DNA from 3 places in the Porphyrobacter sp. LM 6 genome. Region 3 is predicted to be linked to each of the others. Evidence: predicted binding sites of a transcription regulator. Region 3 holds the regulator's gene; each other region holds the start of a gene.
The links. Region 3 encodes LexA, which represses DNA repair genes until DNA is damaged. Its sites were predicted from a motif close to GTTCCNCNCTTGTTCT; they were not measured.
Positions count from the first base shown of each region.

Region 1: a site for LexA is predicted at 1,816-1,831, ahead of BG023_RS08880 (putative DNA modification/repair radical SAM protein). Genes of this name have one in related genera too.
Region 2: a site for LexA is predicted at 2,151-2,166, ahead of uvrA (excinuclease ABC subunit UvrA). Genes of this name have one in related genera too.

Region 1 is NZ_CP017113.1:1,856,316-1,860,596, forward strand. It holds gene BG023_RS08870 (DNA polymerase Y family protein) at 1-1,390, shown strand, start outside; gene BG023_RS08875 (PilZ domain-containing protein) at 1,447-1,746, shown strand; gene BG023_RS08880 (putative DNA modification/repair radical SAM protein) at 1,857-3,095, shown strand; partial or broken gene BG023_RS14555 (UdgX family uracil-DNA binding protein) at 3,190-4,281, shown strand, end outside.
Region 2 is NZ_CP017113.1:2,320,065-2,324,345, reverse strand. It holds gene BG023_RS11130 (TIR domain-containing protein) at 1-1,163, shown strand, start outside; gene BG023_RS11125 (hypothetical protein) at 1,160-1,723, opposite strand; gene uvrA (excinuclease ABC subunit UvrA) at 2,178-4,281, shown strand, end outside.
Region 3 is NZ_CP017113.1:2,057,985-2,062,265, reverse strand. It holds gene BG023_RS09885 (ComEC/Rec2 family competence protein) at 1-2,134, shown strand, start outside; gene lexA (transcriptional repressor LexA) at 2,332-3,018, opposite strand; gene BG023_RS09875 (molybdopterin molybdotransferase MoeA) at 3,227-4,249, opposite strand.

The sequences.
Region 1 (4,281 bases), 200 kb from region 3:
TGCGCGCGCGCTGTGCCCTGAACTTGTCACGGTCCCGGGTGATCCGGCGGGCGATCTGGCGGCGATCGAGAAGCTCGCCCTGTGGGCGCAGCGCTGGGGGCCGTGGAGCGCGATGGATCCGCCCGATGGCGTGCTGGTTGATGTGACCGGCGTCGCCCACCTGTTCGGTGACGAGGCGCGGCTGCTCGCCGATGTTGCCTCCGCCTTTGCCGCACAGGGGCTCGCGGCACGTGCCGCACTGGCGCCCACGGCGGGGGCTGCTTGGGCGCTGGCGCATTACGGACCGCCCGCGGCGATCCTTGCGCCCGATGATGATCCGCTGCGCCTGATGGGCGATCTGCCGGTTGCTGCGCTTCGGCTTGATGCCGATGTGCTGACGGTGTTGCGGCGGCTCGGGATCAAGCGGCTCGGGCAGCTTGCCGGTGTCAGCGGGGCGGGAGCGGAGGACCCCGCACAGGAAGCCGCCGCCCGCGACGCGTTGCGCCGCCGCTTCCGCAACCACCGCGCGCCATCGGCCAATCCGCTGCTGCGTCTGGATCAGTTGCTCGGCCGGATGCCCGAGCCGCTGCTGCCGGTCATCGAACGGCCGATGCCGCTGGTGCAGCGCCGCCTGCTCGAACCACTGCGCCACCGTGCTCCGCTCGATAGGGTGGTGACCGATCTGGCCGAGGACATGGTCCGCGTGCTGGCAGCACGGGGGGAGGGCGCGCGGCGGCTCGAGCTGGCGTTGTGGCGGGTTGATGGCGAGGTTCTGTGGCGTCGCATTGAACTCGCCGCCGCCACCCGCGAGGCATCGCACATCACCCGCCTGTTCGCCGCACGGCTTGACGATGTCGCAGCGGGGTTCGGGATCGAGATGGTGCAGCTGCGCGCGAGCTGGTGCGAGCCGCTCGCCTTTGCGCAGACCGATCTCGACGCCGCCGCTGAGCAGCACGGCACCGCGCTGGCGGCCTGTATCGATCGGCTGAGCGTGCGCCTTGGCCCCGGAGCCGTGACTCGTCCGGTCGCCCGCGCCAGCCATATCCCCGAACGCGCGCAGGCCTGGCAGCCGCCGCTTGAGCCTGTGCCGGTGGTTCAGGGCATGCTCGCGTTTCACTCTCGTCCGCTGAAATTGCTCGATCGGGCGGAGCCAATCGCGGTGCTCTATGCCTCGCCCGATGGCTATCCGCAGCGTTTTCGCTGGCGCGGCGAGGTGCGCGAGGTGGTGCGGGTCGAGGGGCCGGAGCGGATCGCGCCCGAATGGTGGCGCGAACGCTCCACCGCGCGGCTGCGCGATTATTACCGGATCGAGGATGCGGCGGGGCGGCGCTATTGGATTTACCGGCAGGGAATCGCCGGCGACGGGCGCGGCGGCGTACCCGACTGGTTCCTGCACGGGCTTTATGCCTAACGCGTCTTTACCTGGCTGCTTAGCTTTTCTTTACGGATTTGTGCGAGTTAGACCGCATGAACATGCACTCGATTCCGCGTTCGTCCGAACGCCGTGACCTTAGCCTCATGATCAAGAGCCGCGTGCGCGCGCGCGCGGTGTTCGTCGATCTGGTCGATCTGTCCGAAGGCGGCTGCAAAATCCGCGGCAAGGCCGGGTTTGCCAATGTCGGGGATCGCGTGACGATGAAGGTGGGCGAGGTCAATACTCCGCTTGGCAGCATTGCCTGGGTTGACGGGCAGTATGCCGGTGTCGCCTTCGAAGGCACCATGCACCCCGCGGTGATCGATCACCTGTGCGCGCAGCGCAGCGCCTGACCCTCCAGACCCGATCCTCTCTCCGAGACTGACCCTCTTGCAAGCTTTGCATTTTGCAGAGGAGGAAACGGAACATATAAGGAACACAGAAGGTGTTCCTGAAGGTTCCGATGGTCCAGCAAACTCTCCGCCAGAAGCTCGAAATCCTCGCAGATGCGGCGAAGTATGATGCTTCGTGCGCCTCGTCCGGCACGGCCAAGAAGAACTCGCTGGGCGGGAAAGGCGTGGGTTCGACCGAGGGGATGGGCATCTGCCACGCCTATGCGCCAGACGGGCGCTGCATCTCGCTGCTCAAGATCCTGCTGACCAATCACTGCATCTTCGATTGCCACTACTGCATCAACCGCAAGAGCTCGAACGTCGCCCGCGCACGGTTCACGCCGCAGGAGGTGGTCGACCTCACGCTCAATTTCTATCGCCGCAATTACATCGAAGGCCTGTTCCTCTCATCCGGCATCGTGAGGAGCGCCAATCACACGATGGAGCAACTGGTCGAGGTCGCGCGGATATTGCGCGAGGAACATGACTTTCGCGGCTACATCCACCTCAAGACCATTCCCGAGGCTGATACCGAGATCATCCATCAGGCCGGGCGCTATGCCGACCGCGTGTCGATCAATGTCGAGCTGCCCACCGATGCAGGCCTGACGCGGCTCGCGCCCGACAAGAACGCAGGCCAGATCGAAGGCGCGCTTGCGCGCACTAAGACGCGCATCATCGAGGCGAAAGATGAAAGGAAGCGTTTCCGCCACGCACCGCGCTTTGCGCCTGCGGGCCAGTCGACCCAGATGATCGTCGGAGCGGATGATGCCTCGGATAGCGCCATCATCGGCAAGGCGAGCCGGCTCTATGGCACCTTCGGTCTGAGGCGGGTCTATTACAGCGCCTTCTCGCCGATCCCCGATGCGAGCGCCGTGCTGCCGTTGAAGCGCCCGCCGCTGATGCGCGAACACCGGCTCTACCAGTCGGACTGGCTGATGCGCTTCTATGGTTTCGCGCCGCAGGAGGTGGCCGACGCGGCAGAGGCGGACGGCAACCTGCCGCTCGATATCGATCCCAAGCTCGCCTGGGCGCTGAAGTTTCGCGCAAGCTTCCCGGTCGATGTGAACCGCGCGCCCAGGGAGATGCTGCTCCGCGTGCCGGGACTGGGGACGACGGCGGTAGCGCGCATCCTTGCCGCGCGGCGGCACCGCACGCTGCGGCTTGATGATGTCGCGCGGCTGACAGCCTCGATTACCAAGGTGCGTCCCTTCATCTGCACCACCGACTGGCGCCCGACCTTGCTGACCGACCGCGCCAACCTGCGCCACCTGATCGCGCCGAAGGTGCAGCAGCTGGAACTGTTCTGATGCTGGAGTTGGCTTTCATCCGTTCGTGTCGAGCGAAGTCGAGACACTCCGCGCGACTGCCTCTCGACTTCGCTCGAGGCGAACGGAGGTGGGCATGACCGCGATGCAGCACGTCTCGCTCGGCTCCCACTATGCCGTGCATCTGCCTGCGCCCGATGATTTCGCCTTCTGGCGCGATCGGGCGCGGGGGCTCATCCAGTGCGATGTGCCACCCGACCGGATTTCGTGGATCGAACCGGGCGGGACGGGTGACCTCTTCGCCGCCGAAGGCCCGGCCCGTAGCGAGAAGCGTCTGCCTGCGCCGCCCGTCGACGCCCCTCCGGTGCGTGCCAGCCAGCGGTTTCTGACGCTTGCCTGCAGCGCCGCGCTGCATTCCGATGCGGCACGCTTCGGCTTGCTCTACCGCGTGCTGTGGCGGCTCCAGCGCCATCCGCGCCTGATGGAGGACAAGGCCGATCCGGAGGTGCGCCGCCTTGAGGAACTCGCCAAGTCGGTGCGACGCGATGCGCACAAGATGCACGCCTTCGTCCGCTTCCGCGAAGTCGAGCCAGAAGAAGGACACCCGGACGACCGCCCCCACTTCGTCGCCTGGTTCGAGCCCGATCACCACATCCTGCGCGCCGAGGCCGGGTTCTTCATGCGCCGCTTCGCCAACATGCGCTGGTCGATCCTCACCCCGCGCGGGAGCATCCATTGGGATGGCGAGGTGATGCGCGAAGGCCCGCCCGCGCGCCGGGAGGATGCCCCTAGCGGCGATCCGGTCGAGGCGCTGTGGCGTTCCTACTACGCGTCGATCTTCAACCCCGCGCGCCTGAAGGTCGGTGCAATGCTGTCGGAAATGCCGAAGAAATACTGGAAGAACCTGCCCGAGGCCGAGCTGATCCCGCAGCTGATCGCAGGCGCACAGGCGCGCGAGGCGGCGATGGTTGCGGCGGGCGCGCGGGCCGAGCGGGCGCGACCTGCGTCGCTGGCCGAGGTCGCGCAGGGGATTGCCGCCTGCCGCGATTGTCCGATTGCCGATTGCGGCACCCGCGCCGTGGCGGGGGAGGGGCCGCCGCAAGCCGCGCTGATGATCGTCGGCGAACAGCCCGGCGATCAGGAGGATATCGCGGGTCGCCCCTTCGTGGGGCCGGCGGGGCAATTGCTCGACGATCACCTCGCCCGCGCCGGGATCGACCGCGTGCAG
Region 2 (4,281 bases), 260 kb from region 3:
CCCTGCGCGCCTTTCAGCAGGCGGCGGCTACCACCAAAGAGCAGCTCGCGCGCGATCCCGACAACCAGCAGCGCCTCTTCGACCACGCGCAGAGCGTGTTCTGGGTGGGCGCTATCGCCTATAATCGTGGTCAATACGGCGAGGCCGAGACGCAGTTCCGCGAATACAAGCGTCTTGCCGACCGGCTTATCGCGATCGATCCGAAGAACCCGAAGTGGCAGATGGAGAGCAGCTACGCCTACAGCAATCTCGGCGTCATGTTTAACGCCCAGGGCAGGCACGCCGAAGCCGAGCCGGCCTTTGCCAATGCGATGCGCCTGACTGAAAGCGTTGCCAAAAGCGGCCCCTTCGATGCCGAAAGGCAAGTCGAGCTCGCCATTGCCGTCAACTGGCTCGGGATCGGCAAGCATAGCCTTGGCAAGCTTTCGGAGTCGCTGACCCTGCACCAGCGGGAAATCGCGATCTGCGAAGAGGTGCTACGCCGCGATGCCGCCAATACGATGGCCAAGAACCGACTGTCCGTCGCGTTTCAGTTCCTCGCGCGGATAAAGCTGGAAAGCGGCGATATCGAGGGAGCGATCCGCGCGCACGATCAGGGATTGGCGGTGAATGCCGACCTGCGCCGGATCGAGCCCGCCAATACCGAATGGCAACAGACCGAAGTTGGCGCCCGACTCGACAAGGCGGCGACCCTCGTCAACGCTCGCCGCTTCGAGGAAAGCCGCGCACTGCTCGACGATGCGACCGCGCTGCTTGAGCGGATGATGGCCAAGGACCCCGCGAACACCGAGTGGTCGAGATCGGAACGCCACAAGGCGCTTGTCAACCGCGCTCGCTTGGCACTGGCGAGCGGCAATGCCCGCGAAGCGCGCGCTCTGATCAAACAGGCTACCGCGCTGACCGCAGGCGATGCCGACCAGACTAATCATACCGTATCGCTCCTGCTGACGGGCGATATTGAGGCGCGGCTTGGGGCTGCGGATGCCGCCCGGAGCTCCTGGACGAAAGCGCTGTCAGTCGCGCCAGCCTCGGCAAGCTTGGATGACGAGCGTTTCGCGTTGCTCAAGCGGCTGGGCAGGGCAGCCGAGGCGCGCGAGGTCGCCGCAGCGCTGGACAGGCGGGGCTTCCGTCACCCCGCCTATCTCGCAGAACGTTTGCGCTAGTCCTTCAGCATGAAGCTGGTGGTGCGGGTGCTCTTGGTGCTGAGCACCGGGTCGATGCTGATGAAATACTCGTTGTACTGGCCGGGCAGAACGAAGCCGAACTTGAACGCGTAGGGCGGGCTGCCATCATCGGACTTGTCCTCGATGACCAGATTGAGGTCGTCCTTGCGCTTGAAGGCCATCTTGGCGATGTCGATGGGCGGCAGGGCCTGATACTGGAGCGGCGGACCGTAATTGGTAATCTCGCAGAACCAGCCATAACCGCAGTGCTGTGTCTTGCCCTTACTGTCGGTGTAGGTCGTACCTTCATCGGACTTGGCCCAGCGCGGCGTGTTGTCGCCGGTCAACAGGTTGCCGTTGGCGTCGCGCATGTTGCTGGTGTCCAGCAGCAGGGTGATATCGATATTCTCGTCATATCCCGGCGCGGCCGGCATTTGGGAAATATTGACCGATCCCGAGGTGTCGACCGTGGCTGTACCGGCCGGATCGCTGGCAATTACCGTGAATCCGATCGAACTTGCCTCGATTGTCGGCTTGATGGGATCGATCCAATTAAGCACCGGCGAAACCTTAATGGTGATCGACCTGTCTTTCAGCGAATCCTGTGCCTGAAAGTCTTTTTCCGTCAATGTTGGCATATCATTTCCCCCGTCCCTTGGAGCGATCGACAACGCGCGTGCCCGCAAGGGTCGCCGGACAAGCCGCGCATAGCTGCTGCGATCCGATCGCCGGATGGGTGTCTTGTCGATCTTGCCGGGCGCAACGCGCGTTCCGGCCCATCACGGCCCTTGCTTGCCGGGAAAACCATGCTGCCGGCAGGCATGGCGAATAAATGCGCCGATTTTAGGGGGTTGTAAACCATAAGTGCACGCCCGCTGCCGCGCAGGGAATTGCGCCGCCGCGCGGCTTCGGCCGGAACCAATGCGGCCACCGCTCGCTCCACCCAGGCAGGGGTGGGAAATCGCCCCACTGCGCTCTTTACATCAGTGAACATTTACGGAACAGACCGCTCCCATGAGCCTGACCAAAATCTCCGTCCGCGGTGCGCGCGAGCACAATCTCAAGGGTATCGATATCGATCTGCCGCGCGATGCGCTGATCGTGGTCACTGGCCTTTCGGGCAGCGGCAAGTCGAGCCTCGCCTTCGACACCATCTATGCCGAAGGGCAGCGGCGCTACGTGGAGAGCCTCAGCGCCTATGCGCGCCAGTTCCTCGAGATGATGCAGAAGCCCGATGTCGAGCATATCGACGGGCTGTCCCCTGCGATCAGCATCGAGCAGAAGACCACCAGCCGCAACCCGCGCTCTACGGTCGCGACGGTAACCGAGATCTACGACTATATGCGCCTTCTGTGGGCGCGCGTGGGCACGCCCTATTCGCCCGCCACCGGAGAGCCGATTTCCGCGCAGACAGTCAGCCAGATGGTCGACCGGGTCATGGCCCTGCCCGAAGGCACGCGGCTCTACCTGCTCGCGCCCGTGGTGCGCGGGCGCAAGGGCGAATACCGCAAGGAGCTGGCCGAATGGCAGCGGCAGGGTTTCACCCGCGTGCGGATCGACGGGGAGATCTATCCGATCGAGGAGGCCCCCGCGCTCGACAAGAAGTTCAAGCATGACATCGAGGTGGTGGTTGATCGCATCGCGGTGAAGGACGGGCTGCAAACCCGCCTCGCCGAAAGCTTCGAAACCGCGCTGAAGCTCGCCGAGGGGCTGGCCTATGTCGATCTCGCCGATGGCGTGGTGCCGGGGCGCGAGGACGAAGGGAAGGGCGGGGCAATGAAGGGCGCAGGTCTGCCGCCCAATCGCATCGTCTTCTCCGAAAAGTTCGCCTGTCCGGTCTCCGGCTTCACCATCGAGGAAATCGAGCCGCGGCTGTTCTCGTTCAACGCGCCGCAGGGGGCCTGCCCGGCCTGCGACGGGATCGGCGAGAAGATGCTGTTCGATCCGCAGCTCGTGGTGCCGAACGAGGGGCTGAGCCTGAAGCAGGGGGCGGTGGTGCCCTGGGCCAAGTCCAACCCGCCGTCGCCCTATTACATGCAGGTGCTCGCCAGCCTCGCCAAGGCATACGGCTTCGATCTGACGACCCCGTGGAAAGACCTCGCCCCCGACCAGAAGCTCATCATCCTTCACGGCACAGGCGGGATGCCGGTGCCGCTGACCTTCAAGGACGGCCGCCGCGAATACACCGTCAACAAGGCGTTCGAGGGCGTGATCGGCAACCTCAACCGCCGCTTGATGCAGACCGAAAGCGCGTGGATGCAGGAGGAGCTCGCCAAGTACCAGACCGCGCAGGCCTGCGAGACCTGCGGCGGCAAGCGGCTCAATGAAAAGGCGCTCTCGGTCAAGGTCGCCGGCACCGACATCGCCACGCCCGTCCAGATGAGCGTCGCCGATGCCAAGGCGTGGTTCCTCCGGCTCGACGCGCAGCTCACCCCCCAGCAGAGCCAGATCGCCAAGGCCATCCTGAAAGAGATCAACGAGCGGCTGGGCTTCCTCGACAATGTCGGCCTCGACTACCTAAACCTCGATCGCACCAGCGGCACCCTCAGCGGCGGGGAGAGCCAGCGCATCCGCCTCGCCAGCCAGATCGGCAGCGGGCTGTCAGGCGTGCTCTACGTGCTCGACGAGCCCAGCATCGGCCTCCACCAGCGCGACAACGACCGCCTGCTCGAAACGCTCAAACGCCTGCGCGATCTCGGCAACACGGTGATCGTCGTCGAGCATGACGAGGACGCGATCCGCGCGGCTGACCATATCGTCGATCTCGGCCCCGGCGCGGGCGTGCATGGCGGCGAGGTGGTGGCGCAGGGCACCCTCAAGGACATCCTCAAGGCCAAGGGCAGCCTCACCGCCGATTACCTCACCGGCAAGCGCAAGATCGACGTGCCGACCACCCGCCGCAAGGGCAACGGGCACCACATCGTGGTCAAGAACGCGCGCGCCAACAACCTCAAGGGCGTGACCGCGAAAATCCCGCTCGGCACCTTCACCTGCATCACCGGCGTATCGGGATCGGGCAAATCCTCGCTCACCATCGATACCTTGCAGGCGGGCGCCGCGCGCGTGCTCAACGGGGCGCGGGTGATCGCGGGGGCGCATGACGCGATCACCGGGCTCG
Region 3 (4,281 bases):
AGCCGAGGCTTTCCTCGCCCAATCGGGATTTGATCGTGCCCCATGGCTGGCGGTGGTGTTTGCGAGCGGCATTCTGGCGTGGTTCGCTTTGCCGGGGCCATGGCAATGGTGCGCGGCGATGGCCGGGGGAGTGCTCGCGGCGCTCGGCGCCTTGGCCGTGTGGCCGCTTGGCAGCCTCGCCGACGAGACGCGGGGCAATCTTCGGATGGCGGTGATCGCGGCCGGACTGGTGTTCGCGCTCGGTGTCGGCGTGATCTGGGCACGTTCGGCGATTGTGGGGGCCGAACCGATCGCGCGGCCTTCCTTCTCTCAACTTCACGGGACCGTGCTCGAACGCGAGGATGAACCTGCCGAAGGACGCTTGCGACTGACGCTGGCCGTGCGCGACGCTGAAAGTGGGACGGCGCGCAAAGTCCGGGTCAATGTTCCGCTTGACGCGTTCGGACCCGAGGGTGTTCCGACGACGCTGGGCGAGGGCGCCACTGTCCGGCTTCGGGCGCGGCTGATGCCGCCCGCTCCGCCAATGCTGCCAGGGGCCTATGATTTTGCCCGTGCCGCATGGTTCAAGGGCCTTGCCGCGACCGGAAGCGCGGTGGGGCCTGTCGAGATTATCAAATCTGCGCCGGACGCCGGTTCCTTGGCCAAGATTCAGCGCGCGCTGGCGGCCCATGTGCGTTTCCGAGTGGAGGGATCGGCAGGCACAATCGCGGCCGCGTTTGCCAGCGGGGATAGGGGCAGCATCAGCGAGACTGACCAGATCGCGATGCGCGATGCGGGTCTGACGCATCTCCTGTCGATCAGCGGGCTCCACGTCAGCGCGGTGATTGCGGCAGCCTATGTGGTGGTGCTGCGGCTCCTTGCGCTGTGGCCTGCGCTCGCCTTGCGGGTGCGACTGCCGATCGTCGCGGCCGCGAGCGCGGCGGTTGCGGGGATCGGCTATACCTTGCTTACCGGCGCGGAGGTGCCGACAGTCCGCAGCTGTGTCGCCGCCCTGCTGGTGCTTGGCGCTCTGATGCTCGGACGCGAGGCCTTGTCGTTGCGGATGGTCGCGGTTGCCGCCGGCGTGGTGTTGCTGCTGTGGCCCGAAAGCGCCATCGGCCCGAGTTTTCAGATGAGCTTTGCCGCGGTGCTGGCGATCATCGCGGTCTCCACCAGTGCGCCAGTACGGGCCTTCCTTGCCCCGCGCGACGAGCCATGGGCGGCGCGGATGGGTCGGCGCGTCGTGATGCTGTTTGTGACCGGTGTGGTGATCGAACTCGCGCTGATGCCGGTGGTGCTGTTCCACTTCCACCGTGCGGGGCTTTACGGCGCGGTGGCGAATGTGGTGGCGATCCCGCTGGTGACCTTCGTCTCGATGCCGCTGATCGCGCTGGCCCTCGCGCTGGATACCGTGGGAGCGGGTGCGCCGGCGTGGTGGCTGGTCGAGCGCTCGCTCGCGCTGCTCTTGGGGATCGCCCATTTCACTGCGGCGCAGGCGGGCGCGGTGCGGCTGATGCCGCAGATTAGCGGGTGGGCGATTGCGCTGTTTGCGCTCGGCGGCTTGTGGCTGGCGCTATGGCGCGGACGGGTGCGACTTGCGGGGCTTGTGCCGGTTGTGCTGGCGAGCGGGCTGGTGGCGCTGACCCCGATCCCGGATCTGCTGGTCGCCGGCGACGGGCGGCAGGTGGGGATCACAATGAGCGCACCTGATGGAACCCGCCATCTGCTCTCCCTGCATAACAGCCGGTCGACCTACACCCGCGACAATATGATGGAGCTCGCCGGGGTTGCGGGCGAGCCGCTAGTCCTCGCCAATTGGCCGGGGGCGCGCTGTTCTTCGGCGTTCTGCGTCATGACCATCCGGCGGGGTGGGCGCGACTGGGTGATCCTGCTGGCGCGGGGGCGCGAGCAGGTCGAGGAGCGGGCTTTGGCGGCGGCGTGCGGGCGGGCGGATATTGTCGTTTCGGAGCGGTTTCTGCCGCGCGCCTGCCAGCCGCGCTGGCTCAAGGCCGATCGCCGCTATCTGGAAGAGAGCGGGGGGCTTTCGATCAATCTGGAGGATCAGACGATCACCCGCGTGGCCGACAGCCAGGGGACGCATGGCTGGTGGAAGGCGGGCCAGAACGACCGCAAACGGCCATCTGGCGGAGGCTAAGGGGGGGCTAGCGGGGGTCTAGAGGGGGGCTAACAGGGGTCTAGAAGGGGTCTAAACCGGGCTAAATCACCGCTTTTCGTGGAACATTTTCGACTAACACTATGTAAGTCCGAGAAAAACAGGCCGGGGTCAATGTTCCACGCCGGATAGAAACCGCAGGTGTGGTCTCAAACGGCCGACCCCGGCCCGATTTGCAATCAGTGGTAGCGCCGCAGCAGGCCTGCGAGCTTGCCCTGCACCTCGACCTCGTCGGGGCGGTAATATTGCGGATCATAGGCGGCGTTGGCGGGATCGAGCCGCACCTGCGCGCCTTCCTTGCGCAGATATTTGAGCGTCGCTTCTTCGCCGCGCACCAGCGCGACCACAATCTCGCCATCGCGCGCAGTATTGGTCCGCCGCACCAGCGCGAAATCGCCGTCGAAAATCCCGGCTTCGATCATCGAATCGCCCGACACCTCGAGCGCGTAATGCTCGCCCGGGCCAAGCAGCGCAGCGGGCACCGGCAGCGTGCTCTGCCCTTCGAGCGCCTCGATCGGCGCGCCTGCGGCAATCCGGCCGTGCAAGGGCAGTTCGATCACATCGTTCGCCGCTTCGGCCACGCGCGGGGCGGGGGCGGGCATGGAGACCACATTGCCACCCGCCGCCGCATTGCCGCGCGCCGGCGTCACATCCTCGGGCTGGCGCACCACTTCGAGCGCACGGGCACGGTTGGGCAGACGGCGCAGGAAGCCGCGTTCTTCCAGAGCGGAAATCAGGCGGTGCACGCCCGACTTGCTCTTCAGATCGAGCGCTTCCTTCATTTCTTCGAAACTCGGCGAAATCCCGGTTTCTTCCAGCCGCTGCTGGATGAAACGGATCAGTTCGTGCTGCTTGGCGGTCAGCATTGATCACAACTCCCTTGGTCGCACGACGCCCGCGCTTCGCGGCTCTGCCGTGCCAGTCCCATTGCGTGCTGCCAGAGGCACCCACTCGCCGGAACGGAAAGCGGTGCTTTGCCTGCACGGGCCGTGCACCGATAAGGTGAACGAACAAGGAACAAGTAGGCAACCTTGATAGCCGAGTCAAGCGCACCCGCTGGCAAAGCCGCAGAGTTCAGCCATTCTGGAGCGGGAACACCCGTACCGGTTCGCCCGCAGGCACCGCCGGCGCATGTGCAGGGCGGTCGATCAGGCAATCGGCGGCGGCCAATGCACTCAAAGCGGAGGAATCCTGCGATCCGGCCAGCCGCACCGCGCCGCCATCGGTCACCGCGCGCAGGAATTCGCGGCGCGGGCCGATGGCGGGCAGGGCCTCTCCAGCGGGCATCGTTAGGCTGCGCGGCAGCGGATCGGCATCGCCTTGTGCCGCGCGCACCAGCGGCAGGGCGAAGAGGAAGGCGGTCACAAAGCTCGACACCGGATTGCCCGGCAGGCCGAGGATCACCTGCCGGCCTCTGGTCGCCACCAGCAGCGGCTTGCCCGGCTTGATCGCGACCTTCCAGAAAGCGGTTTCCGCGCCCCAAGCGGCGAGCGCGGGCTTGATCAGATCGTGATCGCCCACCGATGCCCCGCCCGAAGTAATGAGGATGTCGGCCGCCTTGGCGCGCTCCAGCGCGCCAGCGAGCGCGGCCATGTCATCGCCCACCGGGCCAAGCCGCAGCACCTCGCACCCCAGAGGCGCGAGCATGGCCGCGATCATCGCGCCGTTGCTGGCGGGGATCTGGTGCGGGAGGCAGTGGGCGGGATCGGCGGCGAGCTCGTCCCCGCTGTCCAACACCGCGACAGTGACGCGCCGCGCCACGCTGACCTCGCCGCGTCCTGCCGACAGCGCCAGCGCGATGCGGCCAGCGTTGATACGGGTGCCGCGCGTGAGCAGGCGGGTGCCCTCGACAAAATCGAACCCGCGCCTGCGGATATGGCGTCCTGCTGGCGGATATTCGGTAGCGGTGACGATGCCGCCCTCTACGCCTGCATCTTCTTGGAGCAGCACGCGGTCCGCCCCGTCAGGGACGATTGCCCCGGTCGATATCCGCGCGCATTGCCCCGCGCCCAGCGATCCTGGGAACGGCGTACCGGCCCGGCTTTCGCCCACGAGCGTCCAAGGCCCTTCGCCGGCGCCCAGCGCATAGCCGTCCATCGCGGACAGATCGGCGGGGGCTGGGTGCGCGC